DNA from 3 places in the Alteromonas sp. 5NS40-0096 genome. Region 1 is predicted to be linked to each of the others. Evidence: predicted binding sites of a transcription regulator. Region 1 holds the regulator's gene; each other region holds the start of a gene.
The links. The regulator FNR, encoded in region 1, switches genes on or off when oxygen is low (the NO sensors DNR and NnrR bind a similar motif). The targets are predictions, from matches to a motif close to TTGATCTAGATCAA.

Region 1 (4,287 bases):
ACAAAGGTTGCACGGGATGATAGGAAAATCGGCAATGTTTGAGTATTTAACAATATCCTTTTCGCTGCAGTAAGCCAAAGGGCGGATTACGATATGTTTACCATCATCACTGACTAATTTAGGCGGCATTGATTTCAGTTTGCCACCGTGAAACATATTCAAAAACAGGGTTTCTAACATATCGTCCCTGTGATGTCCCAGCGCAATTTTGGTTGCGCCTAATTCGGTAGCCGTTCGGTACAAAATGCCTCGGCGCAATCGAGAACACAAAGAACAGGTAGTCTTACCTTCCGGGATCTTGTCTTTGACAATAGAGTAGGTATCTTCTTCTACGATCTTGTATTCAACACCGACACTCTCGAGGTATTGGGGCAGAATATGTTCTGGGAAGCCCGGTTGCTTCTGGTCTAAGTTGACCGCGACGATATCAAAGTCGATAGGAGCTATCTTACGCAAGAACATGAGGATATCGAGCATGGTGTAGCTGTCTTTTCCTCCGGAAAGACAAACCATGATTCTATCGTTTGCTTCAATCATGCCAAAGTCTTCAATCGCTTTACCGACATTTCGTCGTAGGCGTTTTTGTAATTTATTGAAGTTGTACTTGGCTTTTTGTTGTGAACTGGTTGAGCCGGATTCTGTCAACTTGGCTTCTACTGCGTTCTGATTCATGCGCGAAACGTGCTCTATTACTCGAAAAGCGGGCATTATACAAAATGCCCGCACCTGCGCATAGCCTTAGTTCTAAACAGAGTCAGCGCGTTTATCCATTGGATATTAGCGTATTGGGGATTGGAAACCGTCGGGTTTGATCGCAAGCACGTCACACTGCAAACTATCGATTACATGCTCAGCGGTGTTGCCAATTAACGCCGCTGATAGACCAACGCGACCCACGGTGCCTATGATGACGAGTTCCGCATCAACGGCGTCTGCAATTTGTGGTATCACGCTTTCCGGCAAGCCTTCTTTTACGTGACATCGTTCAAGCGGAATATCGTATCGATTAGAGTGACGTTCTATCTCTTGTAGATGATGATTTCGCACAGAATCATTGTAAGTCGTTGGGTCAAACTCTGGGACCTCTATCGCGATGTTGAGCGGTGTACTGGGGTAGCAGTTAACCAAGTTAACCTTGCCAATCAGCAAGTCTGCATAGTCTTTCGCAATCACGGTGAGTTTGTCGTTGAGCTGCGCATGCTCTCTGTCTTCGGTGCCGACGTTGACGGCTGCAATAATGTTACCATCCTCAGGCCAATCGTGGTCTTTTACTAACAACACCGGAGAAGGACATTTGCGTAACAAATGCCAATCCGTAGGCGTAAAAATGACTGAAGTCAGATCATCGTGAGGTTTTGTGGCCTTTACAACGATGTCACAGCTGTGTGCCATGGCAAAGCGTATAATGGATTCATAGGCGCGATTGTGCCATTCAACAACCACCTTTATTGCTGCGTTACTTTTGTAGTGTTTTAACTCATCCTCCAACCAAGCTTGACGATCTTTGATTACGGCTTCTCGCATGGCTTCTCGTTCATCTGATGAGAGCATGGTTGTCATTTCGTACGAGAAATCGTAGATCACCATGTATGCCGTAATGCTGGCTTCCGTCTTTTCGGCAAGTTCGATCGCCCGGGATAGGGCAGGTTGATTGTCTCTATCAGGCTCAATGATAGCGAGTAAGTGATTGTAGTTAATCATATGCGACCTTCCCTAATGCAATAGTCATTAAACACAACGAACCAACGTTAGTGTTGCCTCTTTACATAAGTGTAGGTCGAATATAGAAAAATGTGATTTGTTTTGGATCAAAAAGAGGCTTAAATCACCTCTTTTGTTTGCACGCCCATATTGTTGAGTTTGTCTTCCATCGCGTCGAAATCCGTGATGGTAATAAGCTTACCGTCAACCTGAATAATGCCTTCTTTTTGAAAACGCGTAAGTAAACGGGAAATCGTTTCGACCGTAAGACCCAAGTAGTTTCCAATCTCGTTTCGGGTCATTGATAAATTAAATTCTCGAGATGAGAAGCCCCGTTCTTCAAAACGTTGCGACAATTGCGCGATAAAATAGATCAAGCGTTCTTCTGCGGTACGCTTGTTTAACAACATCATCATTTCATTGTCTTGCTTTATCTCTGCACTCATAAAACTCATGATTTGGTGGCGCAGCTTAGGTAGTTGTACCGACATTTTGTCTAATGTGTCGTAGGGCAATTCGCAGACCATGGCGGTTTCTAGGGCTTGGGTGTAGCTTTCATGGGTATTGTTGCGCAGCGCATCAAAGCCAATAATGTCACCAGGAAAATGAAACCCTATGATTTGCTCTTCGCCATCTTTGGCACTGACGAACGATTTGAACGAACCGCTTCTCACCGCGTACAAGGCTGTGAAGCTGTCACCAGAACGAATTAACTTATCATTTTTATGCAGTGGCTTTTTTCGTTCAACAATGTCGTCCAATGACTCAATTTCTGTTTTATTGAGCGCAACTGGTAAACACAGGTGACTGAAACTACAGTTTTGACAATGTATTGAAAAATCGCTGGTCTTGCTCATAGTCGTTCCGGGTCCTTTGCCTAAGCGTTATAGATACTATTGTAACCATTATAAATCAAGAAAACTGCATATATTGCGACTAAAGTGGCAATGCATTGTTTAACAACGGGGTGCCGAAAACCTTTGACCAACCATTGTGCGGATAAACTGGCTGCAAAGAGTGTTGGCAGCGTGCCCAAGCCGAACGCTAGCATGATGGCAGCGCCGTTTAGGGCATCGCCAGACGCCATTGACCATGTCAGTGTAGAGTAAACCAGCCCACACGGTAGCCAACCCCAGATCATGCCGTAACCCAACGCTTTACCATAGGAATCAACTGGCAAAAACCGTTTAGACAAAGGCTGGATTCGCTTCCAGACCCGAGAACCGAGCGCTTCGATTGCGGTTAATATTCGCCACCAGTTACCCAAGTAACAAGCGAGTAGCAAGAGTATAATGCCGCTTACAATAGATAGATAAACTAATCCATTACGCAGTGACAGCGATACAACGCCTCCCAAAAAGCCGGTGATGCCTCCAGCAACCGTGTAACTTAATATTCTACCGAGGTTGTATAACGCGATATAAGCGTTCTTAGGGTGATGAGACGGAATCGTTGCGCCAAACGCCGTAGCAATACCACCACACATACCAACGCAATGTACGCCGCCTGCTACACCAATAAGAAACGCAGAGAATACGTTAAAGTCAGTCATTCTTGGTTTGAGAGTCCGGCTGCTGTACGTCGGGCTGTCGTCTTTGTTCTTTTGGTAGGTCGTCGTCGAACAAAATGCTATATCCCTGACGCTCTAAGTCTTCAAATTGGTTTGATTTAACAGCCCAAAAAAAGACGCCAATCGCAATTGCCACGATAATGACAGCCAGAGGGATCAATACGTAAATAATACTCACTATGCTAGCCCTATTTTAACAAACGGGTCGAGTTTGAAACGACAATAATACTACTCAATGACATGCCAATCACTGCGAGCCATGGTGTCAGCATGCCAGATACAGCGAAAGGTAATATCAGTACATTATACCCAACTGCCCATGCAATGTTCTGCTTGATTTTTAGCTTAGTGGCGCGAGCAGTTTCTAGAAGTTCGGGGACGTTATCTAGTTCATTAGACAGCAAGATAACATCTGCAGCATTCTTCGCTACGTCAGTAGCGTTGCCGACGGCAACCGAGACATCAGCACTCGCGAGAACAGGCGCATCATTGATACCATCGCCTAACATCATTACATTGTGCCCTTTGGCCTGTAGCGCTTTTACCGTTTTGTACTTGTCCTCGGGGGTTTGCTCGGCGAACAAGGTGTCGATATTGAGTGTATTGGCGACTGATGAAACGTGTTGTTGAGTATCACCGCTTATCAAGCATAGTGTGTAAGCGTCTAGGCTTTTCAACACCTCTGCAATACCGTCTTTGATATTGTCTGTGACTTCAAAAACGGCAAGGCATTGGTTTTGTTCATTACACAGATAGACATTTCCCCAGTGCTGTTCGGTTTTCGCGCCTGCAAAATGCTTTGACCCCAATCGGTATTTCTCTTGGCCGATACTACCCTCAACGCCTTTTCCTGGCACAACCTTGAAGTCTAAAAGCTGAGGTAAAGCATTTTGTGAGGTAAATGCGCTGGCAATGGGGTGTTCTGAGCGCGCTTCTAAAGTACAAACAATGTCGTAAAGCAAAGCGCTGTCAGTACCGTCGGCATACCAGGCTTTTGTCACTGAGAACTTTCCTTG
Region 2 (4,287 bases), on a different contig from region 1:
TATATCGATGTCGATATCCTCAGCGCGTACCGCGGTTTTCACTAACATTTCGCCCAAATCGCCTACGTCTAATTTCATGGTGAGGTTCCATTGTCTCCCGTGCGCCGGTTTGTTATCACGATCACCTGATTTCTCTTCTTCTCTTTGAATCAGCAGTTCAGGCGCTTTGTTGTCGTGTTGACTGATTGGCAATACCAAATGGAGATTTTCTTGGCCGATACTTCGGGATTCGGTATGTTGCAATTTACTGTTTTGAATATTGGATAACAGCGTTTTGGTGGATTTCTCAAGTTGGTACTTACTCTCTATGTTGGACCAGTCATTTAGCGTCTTTGCCTGAATGGTTTGGCCGTTAATTGACTTTGGCAGCACGCGACTTAGTGTCGAGACTGTATCAGCGAGTTGTCCTTGTTGACGTATCGCTCGAGTAGCCAAAGAAAGCTGTAGTACAGTCACAAGGCCATTAATGAAATTGGATGGCGTTGAGTTTGTGATCGCCCCAATGGTTGTTAACGGTGGAGAAGTAATAAGCGCTCGTATCAATGCAGTGTTGGCGGCGGCCGTTTGCGTGTCTTTAGGCACGCTTGACGTTCCTTCATTATCGCTATTGACTGTTGTGTCTGGCAAAGATTCAGTTATATCTGATTGTGGCTTGATAGCTTCAATTATACTGCGAGCTAATTGCTGTGTGCTCTTCTCTGGTAGCTGTTTCGCTTCACCTAAGCCGGCCAAGATGGTTTGCAGCGCTTGGGTAGTTGAACCTGACTGAACCAACATTTGTTTGGCGTATTGGCGAACTTGTAACAACAAGGTTTCAGGTAGTTTATCTGGGTTACTATTTTCACTGACAACGGATGCTGTTGCCTCACCAGTAACGGTGTTTGTGGGGGAGGCAAGGTTGTTAGGTGCTGTTGCGCGTGAGGATTGATCAGGCGTCTTCACTACTGCCTGAGTACTCGTGGCGACAACAGTGCTTGCTCCAAGGTTAGCTGCTGGATTCGATTTTTGTGTGCTTGTATCCAATGCAACGTTTTGTGTGCGGGCAATGGTAGTTTCAATCACATCCGCTAGCGCGAGTTTCAGCGGCGGCGCTAGGGACGGCAAAGATGTCAATAATGGTGTAGCGCTTGGACGCGGATTGACACCAATCACATTGACACTGGTTTGTTGTACTTGTGCCTTGTTGCCTTGCAATGTGAGTTGCGTGGGAAAGACTTTTTCTGACGTAACTTGTGGTGCGGTTGGAACTGATTGTAACGGCGCGGCCACTTTTTTTGGCAACTGGTCAATTGACACTCCCTTAGCCAACACAGCCTCGACAATTTTCTGCGTAATCGGCACACTATTGTTCGCCAAATTAACCCCTTGAGGGAGAGCGGTTTTCGCTTTTTGTATTGGTGCTTGCAGCGGATTTTGCTCATTTCCATCGGGTACGCTTTGCGAAGTCGCCGTTGCGTTACTATCAGCCGTTGGCGTAGCCACTGGTGTTAGCGTGACTTTGGGGGCATTCGATGCCGGTGCTTGGATAGTCACGATATAATTCAGTGGTAATTGGCGGCTAGCGGCCTGAGCGGGTTGAAGGCGACTTTGGGTAATCGCTGTCACCGTATCCTGCGGCAGTGTTACTTCAGTGGTGATTGGGGCAGGTATGGCTGCTCGCCCGCTGTTATCCGGAACTATGGTCAAGGTCGCTGTGATATTTGTGTTGGCGGGAGCAGTTGGCAAACGCAGCTGTATCTGGGTATGGTTACTGATATTGCTGATAATACTCGGGCTCAGCTGTTGGACTAGGTTGTTTGCGGCACTTGGAGGCAAACTAAAAGACTGTTGGCTAGTTGCCAATTGTACTAGCAAAGCCGCTGATCCCTGAGTGGTTTGAGTTTGCACCAAGCGCAAATCGGCATTGGCTTGGGGTGGTTGGTTTTGGGTGGTAGCCAAGTTGATTGTTTGGATTGACCCTGGCGTTGAGGGCTGCCCTTGGCGAGTCGTTGCGCTAATGATTTGTTCAGGTAGCCGCAAGACCACCACTTTTGCTAACAGGCCGATATTAGACAAGAGTGCGCTGGTAATTTGGTTAGCGCTGATACTCGCACTCGCTACACTTCCTGAGTGTTGGGATTGGGCAATATCATCGGGCACTGTCGTCGGTGGCAGGTTCACAACATTCTCGGGTTTATCGGATACATCACCCTTATATTATCGACAAAAAACACCAAAAACTGAATTGTACTTTTGATCTGAGTCGTATAGATGCGTGGGATTAGGTGCGAATGCATTTGGTTATGATAGAATACGCCCAAGTTTATGAAGACGTTACCTAATTTTGTATTCACCTCAACGAGGTTGAGCCAAAGCAAGTGTTTGGCGGTAAAACGGGTATACACCAATATTAAGGAATGGAATTGTCAGGTCTCGTAGGCCTCGAACTCACGTGTACCAAGCGTGATCGGGTATTGTTCGACAATTTACAATTTTCAATTAATCACAATGAGCTGGTTTATCTTCGCGGCCCTAATGGTGCGGGGAAAACGAGTTTGTTGCGTATTTTGACTGGGCTGTCTAAGCCAGATTCGGGCGCTGTGATGTATAAGGGCGTCGATATTGCCCATGATCCAGTCTCTTACCAAGAATCTTTGATTTATATTGGTCACAAGGCTGGCTTGAGTGGCGCATTTTCTGCACTCGAAAACCTCCATTTTTGGTGTGCTCAGCACGGTGTAAAAACCGACAATCAACACATTTTTGCTATCCTCGACAGTTTGGGGCTCGTTGGGCTTGAAGACGTACCCGTGCGTTTTCTGTCCGCAGGACAACAGCGTCGAGTTGCCCTTGCAAGACTGTGGCTTAAGCCTGCTTCCATATGGATATTGGACGAGCCATTTACGGCACTAGATGTTGACGGCGTTGCCTTATTGGAAACGGCCTTTGCTCAACACGTCAGCAAGGGTGGAGCCGTATTAACAACTTCTCATCAGCCATTATCAGCATTAGCAGGTGACATCAGAGAGTTTGACTTGGAGTACCGGGCGTAATGCGATTGATTCACGGTGTATTCAAACGCGACTTAGCGATTGCGTTTCGTCAGTTGGGTGAATTAGCCCAGCCTATGATGTTTTTGTTAATTGTTATCACGTTGTTCCCCTTGGGGGTTGGTCCCGGTCCTGAGACCCTTCAGCGCATTGGCCCTGGGGTAATTTGGATTGCTGCGATATTGTCCTCATTAATGGGCATGGAACGGTTGTTTCGCGATGATTTCGCCGATGGTTCGTTAGAACAGTTGGTGTTGAGTGGTATGCCGCTTTGGGCTGTAGTATCGATGAAAGTGTTGTGCCATTGGTTGGTCAGTTTCGTCCCATTGTTACTGCTATCGCCACTATTGGCCATGTTTTTGAATCTTACCGTCGACATGTACTGGGCATTAGTACTGACATTGTTGTTGGGTACCCCGTTGCTGTCGTTAATAGGAGCGATAGCCGTTGGGTTAACGGTAGGGTTACAAAAAGGCGGCTTGTTACTGGCCTTACTACTGTTACCTGTATTCATACCTTTGCTGATTTTTGCCACTTCTGCGGTAGATTCAGCAGCCTTACAATTACCTTATAGCGCGCAACTTGCTATTATGGGCGCTATGTTACTGCTGGCAATGGCGCTGGCACCGTTTGCTATAGCATATGCGATTAGAGTGAGTCAGAATTAATGTGGAAATGGCTTCATCCGTACGCGAAAACTGAACGTGCTTATCAGTTGTGTACGACATTACAACCTTACTTTTGGGTAGGGGCTATCATCTGTTTAGTTGTTGGTACGATTTGGGGCCTATTGTTTGCGCCTCAAGATTACCAACAAGGTGATTCGTTTCGAATTATTTATATCCATGTTCCTAGTGCCATTTTGTCGATGAGCACCTATGTCGCGATGGCAATCGCTGCGCTTGTGGGCATCGTTTGGCAGTGGAAAACGGCTTACATGAGCATGATTGCCATGGCGCCAATCGGTGCGGTCATGACCTTTATTGCTCTGTTTACCGGTGCTGCGTGGGGCAAACCCATGTGGGGTGCATGGTGGGTGTGGGATGCGAGATTGACATCTGAACTCATACTCTTGTTTTTGTATTTGGGTGTCATTGCACTTTACGGTGCCTTCGAAGATAAACAGCAAGCTGGTAAAGCCGCCGGTGTGATGGCATTGGTTGGCGTCATCAATATTCCCATTATTCACTACTCTGTGGAATGGTGGAATACGCTGCATCAAGGTGCCACTATCAGTAAATTTGACAACCCATCGATA
Region 3 (4,287 bases), on a different contig from region 1:
TCTTGGGTTTCACCTTCTGACGCATTTTCCAATTTGAGCTCTAACTCTGGGATGCGGCCATATTGCAGTTCAGACATACGGCTTAAATCAGAGGCTCGACGCGCAATTTCCAAATCCAAACGGGCTTGTTCTAATTCCGACTTAATGGTTTGCGTCCCTTGCATGGCGTCTTTTTCTTCCTTCCACACCGATTCAAGTTGAGCAAACTTAAGTTCTGCTTTTTCTCGCTCTAGCTCAATGGTCTCTAGGCGTTTATGGCTCGCATCATCGGTTTCTTTAGCAAGGGCTTGTTCTTCGAGCTTGAGCTGGATGATACGCCGTTCTAGCTTGTCCATTTCTTCGGGTTTCGAATCAATTTGCAAACGAATACTAGAAGCCGCTTCATCGATGAGATCGATAGCTTTATCGGGTAACTGCCGGTCACTAATGTAACGCTGAGAGAGACTCGCCGCAGCGACAATCGCAGGATCGGTAATATCGACTGAATGATGGAGCTCGTATCGCTCTTTTAAGCCACGTAAAATCGCGATGGTATCTTCAACAGAAGGCTCATCGACAAGGACCTTTTGGAATCGTCTTTCCAGTGCTGCGTCTTTCTCAATAAATTGGCGATATTCATCTAGGGTCGTGGCGCCGACACAGTGCAATTCCCCGCGTGCTAAGGCCGGCTTCAACATATTGCCAGCGTCCATTGCCCCTTCACCTTTACCTGCTCCCACCATAGTATGGAGTTCGTCAATAAAGAGGATGACTCGCCCCTCCTCTTTAGCCAATTCATTGAGCACAGCCTTCAATCGTTCTTCGAATTCTCCACGATATTTGGCGCCAGCAACCAAAGCTCCCATATCGAGTGATAACACTCGTTTATTTTTGAGTCCCTCTGGCACTTCGCCATTGATAATTCGCTGAGCCAATCCTTCAGCGATGGCGGTTTTACCAACACCCGGTTCGCCAATCAGTACAGGGTTATTTTTCGTTCGGCGTTGCAGTACTTGTACCGTGCGACGAATTTCATCGTCACGGCCAATAACGGGATCTAAACGGCCTTGCTCTGCTCGCTCAGTAAGGTCAGTAGTAAATTTTTCCAGGGCTTGTCGCACATCTTCGGCATTCGGGTCTGTGACTTTCTGGCCGCCTCTCATTTGATCAATGGCTTGATTAACACTCGCCTCTGTAATATTGAGCGATTTAAATATCTCCCCCAAACGGCCTTTATCTTGAAGCGCCGCCAGTACAAACATTTCTGACGTGATGTAATCATCTTTCCGTTGTTGTGCAATCTTGTCACATAAATTGAGCAGCACACCAGACTCTTTACTCAATTGCACATCGCCACCGATACCGGAGACCTTGGGTAGGCGCTCAATCGCTTCTGCTAAAGCGGACCTCAAGCCATTGACGTTGATGTTAGCTTGATCCAGTAAAGGCCTAACGGACCCGCCCTGTTGATTTAACATTGCGGTCATCAAATGAACAGGCTCGATGTACTGGTGATCACGCCCTAACGCTAATGATTGGGCATCTGAGATTGCCATCTGAAATTTACTGGTAAATCGGTCTAAACGCATAACGATTTATCTCCATTAAGATGCAGCGAATAATGAGTTGATTAATTTATGGGTGCGTTTTCGTCATGATTCAAGTTTACTGATAAAAATAACCATTTGGATTTGATCTAGAGCAAAAGCGACACTTTGTGTGCGAAGTAGTTAGAGACTAAGCGCTATTCGAGTCCAATTACAGACACCATGCGCCCTGTCGCCTTTTTGTTTTGGTGCGTCGCATAACGGTGAGAAAAAAATGTAGCAGGCGCAGAGTAAGTGCACATATCTGACATGATAACCTCTCCTACTCCAACGTCGTGTAGCTGAAGCTTTGCAATATGAGGTATGTTCAGTCGTGCTTTTTTTGTCACTCTGTCGATTTGAGTAGCGGCGTCTGAGTATACTGAAAATTTTTCGGCAAGGGCGAGGTCGACTTCATAGCATTTACCGGAGATGGCCGGACCGACCCAAGCGCATAGGTCAGAAGCTGAACTCAGCATGCTGTCGATTGTCTTAGCAATAATGCCTGAGGCTAAACCTTTCCAACCGGCGTGAATAGCTGCCACCTCTTTTTGCGACCGACTAAAAACGAGAACGGGTACACAATCGGCTGTCATGACTGCACACTGAAAACGTGAAGTACGACAGACCGACGCATCGCCGTCCCTAGCACTCGATGCATCTAAATCAATTACGGTATCGCTGTGGGTTTGATTCAGCCAGGCTATTTTTTTAAAGTTAGGCAAGGATTGGCGGTTCTTAGCGACCACATGAGCGATATCGCCAACGTGCATTCCCACATTGAGGCCTTGATAATCGCCGGTGCTCAAGCCACCTTCCCTAGTAGTACAGTACGCCACAACATAAGGCGGCGCCTGCCAGCCGGGTGTCAATAGCACCATCAATATTCTTCAGGTTGCTCGTGCAAGTCCGAATCCTCTCGGACAGTATCAATTAGCGCTACCATATCGTCTGGTAACGGTGCTTTGAACGTTAACCATTCTTCGGATTCAGGATGGAAAAAGGATAATTGTGCAGCATGTAAAGCTTGCCTTCTAAACCCTTTTAATACCGTCACACAGGCTTCGGTCGCACCTTTAGGTAAGCGATTGCGACCCGCATAAACTGGGTCACCTACCAATGGGTGTTTGATGTGCGCCATGTGCACGCGAATTTGGTGTGTACGCCCGGTTTCCAATTTTAAACGCAAGTGCGTATGTGCGCGGAACTTTTCGATTACACGATAGTGAGTCACCGCTGGCTTACCCATTTCTCTGACTGCCATATGAGTACGTTTAGTCGCATGTCGACCAATGGGTTCATCAACGATTCCGCCCGCTACCATAGTCCCGGTGACAAGCGCTTCATATTCGCGGCTCATAGTGCGCTGTTGCAATTGGTCAACGAGGTGCGTTTGTGCGGGCAAGGTCTTAGCGACAACCATCAAGCCTGTAGTATCTTTATCCAGTCTGTGAACAATGCCAGCCCTAGGTACTTTATCAATATCTGGTACATGGGATAGCAGCGCATTTAACACTGTACCGTCATGGTTACCTGCCCCGGGGTGCACGACCAAATCGGCAGGTTTATTAATCACCAGTACATGTTCATCTTCGTAAACAATGTCTAAATCGATATCTTGCGGCTGACTAGAGATTTGTACTTCAATAGTCGCGGCGACAATAATGTCTTCATCCCCTACCATTTTTTGACGAGCGATGTCACAAACCTCGCCATTTACGGTAACACAACCGTCTAAAATCCACTCTTTTAACTTAGAACGTGAATATTCAGGGAACAAATCCGCTAAAACCTGATCTAAACGCTTACCGAAATGAGAAGAATCGGTAACGGCTTCCAAATTCACGCTGTTTTCACTTTGGCTCATAGTTACTTCAAAAGGCTAAAAGGGTTAGTATAACAAGGATTGGCTTGTTAAACGTTACTAATAAGACATTTCTGTGGTCTTATTGTTGTTGAGTACGTTAGAATGTCGAAAACGTCGCCGTGTGGTGACGCTCGCAAGATCAGGATAAAAAAAACGATTATGAAATTTTCTAGATTAATGATGCCTGCTGTCTTTGGTGTCATCGTAGGGATCACGGGCTGTAGCTCATCGGAGAATGTAGAGGAACAACTCGCACAAACAGGTTCAGAGCAGTTGTATTCAAGTGCTCAAGAGGCGATGAGAAACGGTAACTTTACCGGTGCATCGGATATTTTAAGTAGTTTGGATTCGCGCTACCCGTTTGGCCCATTGTCTCACCAAGTTCAGCTAGATCTCATCTACAGCTATTATAAATCCGGTAGAACTGATCAAACACTGGCAACAATCGATAGATTTATCCGCCTCAATCCAAATCATTCCGATGTCGATTACGCCTATTTCATGCGCGGCTTAACAAACATGGAATCAGATAGCAATTTGTTTCAAAATTTGCTGAATATCGACAGAACGGATAGAGATCCCAGTAAATCGCGACAAGCGTTTAACGACTTCAGAGAGCTCGTAGAAAACTACCCGAATAGTAAGTATGCCGCTGACGCAAGAAAGCGTATGGTGTACATAAAGGATAGGCTGGCTAGCTATGAAATCGCTATCGCTCGTTTTTATATGCGAAGAGAAGCTTATGTGGCAGCGGCCAACCGAGGAAGATATGTCATTGAACACTACCCAGACTCGGATAAAGTGCAACAAGCCTTAGAGATTATGGTGACGTGCTACGATATATTACAGCTCGAA

Region 2: a site for FNR is predicted at 2,344-2,357, ahead of ccmA (cytochrome c biogenesis heme-transporting ATPase CcmA). Genes of this name have one in related genera too.
Region 3: a site for FNR is predicted at 1,671-1,684, ahead of clpB (ATP-dependent chaperone ClpB). Genes of this name have one in related genera too.

Annotation. Positions count from the first base shown of each region.
Region 1 is NZ_BAAJLQ010000001.1:719,127-723,413, reverse strand. It holds gene ttcA (tRNA 2-thiocytidine(32) synthetase TtcA) at 1-672, opposite strand, end outside; gene uspE (universal stress protein UspE) at 778-1,701, opposite strand; gene fnr (fumarate/nitrate reduction transcriptional regulator Fnr) at 1,821-2,558, opposite strand; gene AC27G9_RS03250 (sulfite exporter TauE/SafE family protein) at 2,579-3,253, opposite strand; gene ccoS (cbb3-type cytochrome oxidase assembly protein CcoS) at 3,246-3,449, opposite strand; gene AC27G9_RS03240 (heavy metal translocating P-type ATPase) at 3,460-4,287, opposite strand, start outside.
Region 2 is NZ_BAAJLQ010000002.1:599,172-603,458, forward strand. It holds gene fliK (flagellar hook-length control protein FliK) at 1-2,160, opposite strand, end outside; gene ccmA (cytochrome c biogenesis heme-transporting ATPase CcmA) at 2,397-3,032, shown strand; gene ccmB (heme exporter protein CcmB) at 3,032-3,697, shown strand; gene AC27G9_RS08565 (heme ABC transporter permease) at 3,697-4,287, shown strand, end outside.
Region 3 is NZ_BAAJLQ010000008.1:134,633-138,919, reverse strand. It holds gene clpB (ATP-dependent chaperone ClpB) at 1-1,568, opposite strand, end outside; gene pgeF (peptidoglycan editing factor PgeF) at 1,724-2,446, opposite strand; gene rluD (23S rRNA pseudouridine(1911/1915/1917) synthase RluD) at 2,446-3,432, opposite strand; gene AC27G9_RS19480 (outer membrane protein assembly factor BamD) at 3,592-4,287, shown strand, end outside.